DNA from 2 places in the Bradyrhizobium sp. SZCCHNRI20481 genome. Region 1 is predicted to be linked to the other one. Evidence: predicted binding sites of a transcription regulator. Region 1 holds the regulator's gene; the other holds the start of a gene.
What was found. The regulator HrcA, encoded in region 1, represses chaperone genes, less so after heat shock. The targets are predictions, from matches to a motif close to GTTAGCACTCNCNNNNNGNGAGTGCTAAC.
Positions count from the first base shown of each region.

Region 2: the regulator HrcA is predicted to act here: its motif matches at 1,342-1,370, upstream of groES (co-chaperone GroES).

Region 1 is NZ_JAUEUE010000025.1:38,274-41,685, reverse strand. It holds gene rdgB (RdgB/HAM1 family non-canonical purine NTP pyrophosphatase) at 1-112, opposite strand, end outside; gene rph (ribonuclease PH) at 109-822, opposite strand; gene hrcA (heat-inducible transcriptional repressor HrcA) at 1,007-2,095, shown strand; gene grpE (nucleotide exchange factor GrpE) at 2,228-2,848, shown strand; gene QX132_RS31315 (hypothetical protein) at 3,013-3,412, opposite strand, start outside.
Region 2 is NZ_JAUEUE010000004.1:38,777-42,188, forward strand. It holds gene QX132_RS06990 (protein phosphatase CheZ) at 1-490, shown strand, start outside; gene QX132_RS06995 (hypothetical protein) at 632-1,138, opposite strand; gene groES (co-chaperone GroES) at 1,470-1,766, shown strand; gene groL (chaperonin GroEL) at 1,888-3,412, shown strand, end outside.

The DNA of each region.
Region 1 (3,412 bases):
ACACCGCCTCGACGCCATGGGGAGCGAGCAGCTCCCGCATCTCGGCAAGCTTGCCGGGATTGTGGGTCGCGATGACGAGGCGCCCCGTGAGCTTGCGATGACCGCTACTCACGCGACCGCCATCTTCTGCAGGTCGACCAGTCGCGCCACGCCCTTGCGGGCCAGTGCCATCAGCGCCAGGAGCTCGGCCTCGGTGAACGGCGTCTTCTCCGCCGTGCCCTGCACCTCGATGATGCGGCCGTCGCCGGTCATGACGAAATTGGCGTCGGTCTCCGCCTCGGAATCCTCGGCGTAGTCGAGATCCAGCACCGGCGTGCCGTTGTAGATGCCGCAGGAGATCGCGGCGACGTTGGCGCGCAGCACCTCGGTCTTGATCATGTTGCGCGACTTCATCCACTTGATGCAGTCGGCCAGCGCCACCCAGGCGCCGGTGATCGACGCCGTGCGCGTGCCGCCGTCGGCCTGCAGCACGTCGCAATCGACCGTGATCTGGCGCTCGCCGAGCGCTTCCAGGTCGATCGCGGTGCGCAGCGAGCGGCCGATCAGACGCTGGATCTCGACGGTGCGACCGGTCTGCTTGCCGGCGGAGGCCTCGCGCCGGGTCCGTTCCAGCGTGGCGCGCGGCAGCATGCCGTATTCGGCCGTGATCCAGCCGCGCCCCTGGCCCTTGAGCCAGGGCGGCAGCCGGTCCTCCAGCGTGGCGGTGACCAGCACATGGGTGTCGCCGAACTTCACCAGGCAGGAGCCCTCGGCGTATTTGACGACGCCGCGTTCCAGGCTCACGGCCCGCAGTTCATCCGGTGCACGGCGGCTCGGCCGCATGATTCTCTCCGTGAAAGCGCGCGAAAGACCGACTTTGACCGGCCTTGTAGGAGCCGCGACCGGCAGCGGCAAGGGCTTATCAAGGGTTTATCATGGCCTCGTCGCGCCCGAGAGCGCGCGACGACCGGCTTGCCACCGAGCCGCCGCATGGACACATTATAGGCAGCTGCGAGGAGAGCATCTGGTGGCCCACCACGATCCGATCAACCTGATGACACCGCCGGCCGGTCTGGCGCAGCTCAACGAGCGCTCGCGCGAGATCTTCCGGCAGATCGTCGAAAGCTATCTGGCGACCGGCGAGCCGGTCGGCTCGCGCAACATTTCGCGGCTGATCGCGGTTCCGCTGTCGCCGGCCTCGGTGCGCAACGTCATGGCCGATCTCGAGCAGCTCGGCCTGATCTACGCGCCGCACACCTCGGCCGGCCGGCTGCCGACCGAGGCCGGCCTGCGTTTCTTCGTCGATGCCCTGATGCAGGTCGGCGACATGACCGAGGCTGAGCAGCAATCGATCCAGAGCCAGCTCGCCGCGGTCGGGCGGGCGCAATCGGTCGAGGCCGCCCTGGACGAGGCGCTGACCCGGCTGTCGGGTCTGACCCGTGCCGCTGCCGTGGTTCTGACCGCCAAATCCAACACCCGGCTGAAGCACATCGAGTTCGTCAGGCTCGAGCCCGAGCGTGCGCTGGTCGTGCTGGTGGGCGAGGACGGGCAGGTCGAGAACCGGGTTCTGGTTCTGCCGCCGGGCGTGCCATCCTCGGCGCTGACTGAGGCGTCGAATTTCCTCAATGCCCGCATCAGAGGCCGGACGCTGGCGGAAGCACGGCTCGAGCTCGAGACGGCGCTGGCGCATGATCGCGCCGAGCTCGACCTGCTGACGCAGAAGGTGATCGCCGCCGGTGTCGCGAGCTGGTCCGGAGGGGACAGCGACGAGCGGCAGCTCATCGTGCGCGGCCACGCCAACCTGCTCGAGGACTTGCATGCGCTCGAAGATCTCGAGCGCGTGCGGCGGCTGTTCGACGATCTCGAGACCAAGCGCGGCGTCGTCGATCTCCTTGGACGGGCAGAGAGCGCGGAAGGTGTCCGCATCTTCATCGGCTCGGAAAACAAGCTGTTCTCGCTGTCGGGCTCGTCGACGATCGTATCGCCCTATTCCGACGCCACGGGTCGCATCGTCGGCGTGCTCGGCGTCATCGGTCCGACCCGGCTCAACTATGCCCGGGTGATCCCGACGGTCGATTATGCCGCGCGTCTGGTCAGCCGGCTGCTGGGCGGCTGACGCGTGACATGATTAACCCGCGGACAGCGCCTCCGGGCGCGATGGTCAGGCTGCGCTTGATTTTCGACGTTCAAAGCACGATATCCCGCCCCATACCCCCAAAACCCGTCAGCCGAACTTGCGAGTCTGTCCATGACCGATCCCGACCTGCACAAGAATGATCCGGAAAACCCGGCGCAGGCCAGCGACCCCGTCGTCTCCAAGCCCTACATCATGCCCGACGATCCTGAGACCGGCTCGGCCGAGGCCCTTGCCAAGGAGGCGGCCGACGCGCGCGACAAGATGCTGCGCACGCTGGCGGAGATGGAGAACCTGCGCAAGCGGACGGCCCGTGAAGTCGCCGATGCACGCATGTACGGCATCACCGGCTTCGCGCGCGACGTGCTCGACATCGCCGACAATCTGCAGCGCGCGCTCGATGCCGTGCCGGCCGAGACACGCGCCAATGCCGATGCAGGCCTCAAATCGTTGATCGAGGGCGTCGAGCTGACCGAGCGCTCGCTGCTCAACACGCTGGAGAAGAACGGCGTCAAGAAGTTCGATCCGACGGGACAGAAGTTCGACCCCAACTTCCAGCAGGCGATGTACGAGGTCCCGGATTCGTCGGTGCCGTCGGGCACCGTGGTGCAGGTCGTGCAGGCCGGCTTCATGATCGGCGAGCGCATCCTGCGTCCCGCGCTGGTCGGCGTGTCCAAGGGTGGCGCGAAGGCGGCGCCCGCGCCGAGCAACGATCAGTCGAACAGCGCCGCGTGACGGCGAGCATAGGCAGGCCTTCTCCTGCCGTCCTGTCAGTCCAACGAAGAAGCCACGGGCGGTGATGCCCGTGGCTTCTTGTTTGTCGGCGCGAGTTTGTAGTTCATGTCGCGGCAAGTGGACCGCGGCCGATGAGACCGCGGCGTCCGGATACCGAGTTGGGCTCAGCCTCTCGGCTGGATGCCGTCGCGGACGGCGCGGAAGCGCGGGAAGGCTACCGACCACTGATCGCGCGGCGCGCTGCCGATGATCCGCAGCGTATTCGGCCCGCCGAAGCGCAGCCATTGCACCACGGTCACCGGCGTATTGTCCTTGCCGCTGGTGGCTTCGAGCCGGGTCTCGTAGGCCGGCTGGCCGTCGATGCGGATCGGCTCGGACATCGTGATGCGCGCTTCGCGGACGCCCGGAATGGTGGTGGCCGCCTGCTGGGCGACACGCGCGCGGTCGCCCGCCTCCGGGGCCACCCCGGCCACGAGCCCGATCACCACGAAGGGCGCGGCTTCGAAGCCCTTGTCCTCTTCGCCGTCGGCCAGGATCAAGGCACCCGGCCCGAGCGTGCGGATG
Region 2 (3,412 bases), on a different contig from region 1:
CGACGCGATCAACCGCACCAAGGGCGAGATCGCGACCCTCCATGCCAAGAGCTTCAACGGCGAGGAGATGGCCAAGGTCAACGGCGAGCTCGGCGCGGTCGTCGGCGGCACCGAGCAGGCGACGCAGCAGATCCTCGAAGCCGCGGAGGCGATCGACCAGGCCGCCAGCGCGCTGTCCAAGGTGGACTCGGCCGACCAGCAGAAGATCCTGAGCGAAGAGATCCAGGAGCGGGTGGTCTCGATCTTCGAGGCCTGCAACTTCCAGGACCTGACCGGCCAGCGCATCAACAAGGTCATGACCACGATGAAGTTCATCGAGCACCACATCGTGGTGATGATGGACATCTGGGGTGGCGTCGACGCCATCAAGGCGCATACGCCGCCGATCGTCGACCACCGCGAGGGCGACGCCAGACTGCTGAACGGCCCGAAGGCGGAAGGCGACGTCGGCCACGCCTCGCAGGACGACATCGACGCAATGTTCAACTGACGTCATCCTGCCTGACCGGCGGCCACGCCGGCCAGGGATGGCACCGAGCAGCACCAAGCAAAACGCCGGCGCTTTCGCCCGCGTTTTTCGTTTGGCTTTTGGGTGTGGCCGGGGGCTTGTCGCGAGGGCTTCGCCCGGATCTCAGGCGCGCGGTCCGCAGCGGACGTAGACCATCGTCTGGTAACGGGTCGCCGCATCCTTGTCGACGAAGCGGGTGATCAGCACACGGCCGTCAAAGGAGACGACCTCGCGGTCCTGCTCGCCGCCGGGCGGTCCGGCCGGGCCGATATAGTTCTTGCCGCTGGCCGAGCCCTTCAGGCGCAGCTCCTGGGGGGTCGCCTGGTCGGCCAGATGCATCACGACACCGCCGGACGTGCCCGCCCCGATGACATAGGGCTGTTTGCACTGCGCCAACGCCATCTTCTCGGTGCGCGGACGGTCGTTGGGGTTGTTGTAAGCTGCGAGACCCCATTTGCCGACGAGATCCTCGGGGCGGATCGTCGCCGGAACCTCGGGCTCGACCGGCGCCTCGGTCTGCATGGGGGGCGACGGCGACAGGCTGAAGCCCGTGCACGCTCCCAGAAGCATCGTGAGCGCCGACGCGATCGCGAGATTGGCAACCGGCCGCGCGCACCGTGAACTCGTCATGGCATCCCCTTAGGAACAAGATCGTGGCTGCCCCGTCCGGCAACCAAACCCAAAACGCTCGTCAGAGCAATGACGTCGGATGACGACGCCGCTCCACTAACATGTCTGGCCCGGGACAACATCCCCTAACAGCCTCAAGAACGGCTTAACTGCCGGCCGTTGCTTGACAGGAACAGCCGCAAGCCATATTTCCCCGAGCGGTCTTTAGCACTCGGAGGGCGCGATTGCTAAGGCTGCGAGCCAGTTGGCGCCAAGTGGGCGTCAAATGTGGCCGCATTCAGATTTCCTCCGACAGCAACAACTTATCCAAGCACCCCAAAAGGGATCCGTCATGGCCAAATCGAAGTTTCGTCCCCTGCACGACCGCGTCGTGGTTAAGCGCATCGACGCCGAAGAGAAGACCAAGGGCGGCATCATCATTCCCGACAGCGCCAAGGAAAAGCCCTCGCAGGGCGAAGTCGTCGCCGTCGGCCCGGGCGGCCGTGATGAGAGCGGCAAGCTGATCCCGATCGACGTCAAGGTCGGCGACCGCGTGCTGTTCGGCAAGTGGTCCGGAACCGAGGTCAAGCTGGACGGCGAGGAGCTCCTGATCATGAAGGAGTCCGACATCATGGGCGTCGTCGCCTGATCCCGACCTGCCGGGGGCGGCGATCAGCCGCCCCGGGCGAAAATGCTCTGCAACCTCGTTCCGGCGACAGACGGGCGATCACGCCCCTCGCCGTCGAGGTCTACTCCAGGAGAATTTTGAAATGGCAGCCAAGGACGTCAAATTCGCTGGCGACGCACGCGACCGCATGCTGCGCGGCGTCGACATTCTCGCCAACGCCGTCAAGGTGACGCTCGGCCCGAAGGGCCGCAACGTCGTCATCGAGAAGAGCTTCGGCGCTCCGCGCATCACCAAGGACGGCGTCACCGTCGCCAAGGAGATCGAGCTGGAGGACAAGTTCGAGAACATGGGCGCGCAGATGCTGCGCGAGGTCGCCTCCAAGACCAACGACACCGCCGGTGACGGCACCACCACCGCGACCGTGCTGGCCCAGGCCATCGTGCGCGAGGGCGCCAAGGCGGTTGCCGCCGGAATGAACCCGATGGACCTCAAGCGCGGCATCGACATCGCGGTGGCCGCCGTGATCAAGGACATCGAGAAGCGTGCCAAGCCGGTCGCCTCGTCCTCCGAGGTCGCCCAGGTCGGCACCATCTCCGCCAATGGCGACGCCGCGATCGGCAAGATGATCGCCCAGGCGATGCAGAAGGTCGGCAACGAGGGCGTCATCACGGTCGAGGAGAACAAGTCGCTCGATACCGAGGTCGACATCGTCGAAGGCATGAAGTTCGACCGCGGCTATCTCTCGCCCTACTTCGTCACCAACGCCGAGAAGATGACCGCCGAGCTCGACGACGTCTACGTGCTCTTGCACGAGAAGAAGCTGTCCGGCCTGCAGGCCATGCTGCCGGTGCTCGAAGCCGTGGTACAGTCGGGCCGTCCGCTGCTGATCATCGCCGAGGACGTCGAGGGCGAGGCGCTGGCGACGCTGGTCGTCAACCGCCTGCGCGGCGGCCTCAAGGTTGCCGCCGTCAAGGCGCCGGGCTTCGGTGATCGCCGCAAGGCCATGCTCGAGGACATCGCGATCCTGACCGGTGGTCAGTTGATCTCGGAAGATCTCGGCATGAAGCTCGAGAACGTCACGGTGAAGATGCTCGGCCGCGCCAAGAAGGTCGTGATCGACAAGGAGAACACCACGATCGTCAACGGCGCCGGCAAGAAGGCCGACATCGAGTCGCGCGTCGGCCAGATCAAGGCGCAGATCGAGGAGACCACCTCGGACTACGACCGTGAGAAGCTGCAGGAGCGTCTGGCCAAGCTCGCCGGCGGCGTCGCGGTGATCCGCGTCGGCGGCGCGACCGAGATCGAGGTCAAGGAGAAGAAGGACCGCGTCGAGGACGCCCTCAACGCGACCCGCGCTGCGGTGCAGGAAGGCATCGTCCCCGGCGGCGGCGTGGCGCTGCTGCGCGCCAAGAAGGCGGTCGGCCGCATCACCAACGCCAATTCGGACGTCCAGGCCGGCATCAACATCGTGCTGAAGGCGCTCGAGGCTCCGATTCGCCAAATCTCCGAGAACGCCGGCGTCGAAGGCTCGATCGTGGTCGGCAAGATCCTGGACGAGAAGTCCGAGACCTTCGGCTTCGACGCCCAGACCGAAGATTATGTCGACATGGTCGCCAAGGGCATCATCGACCCGGCCAAGGTGGTCCGCACCGCGCTGCAGGACGCCT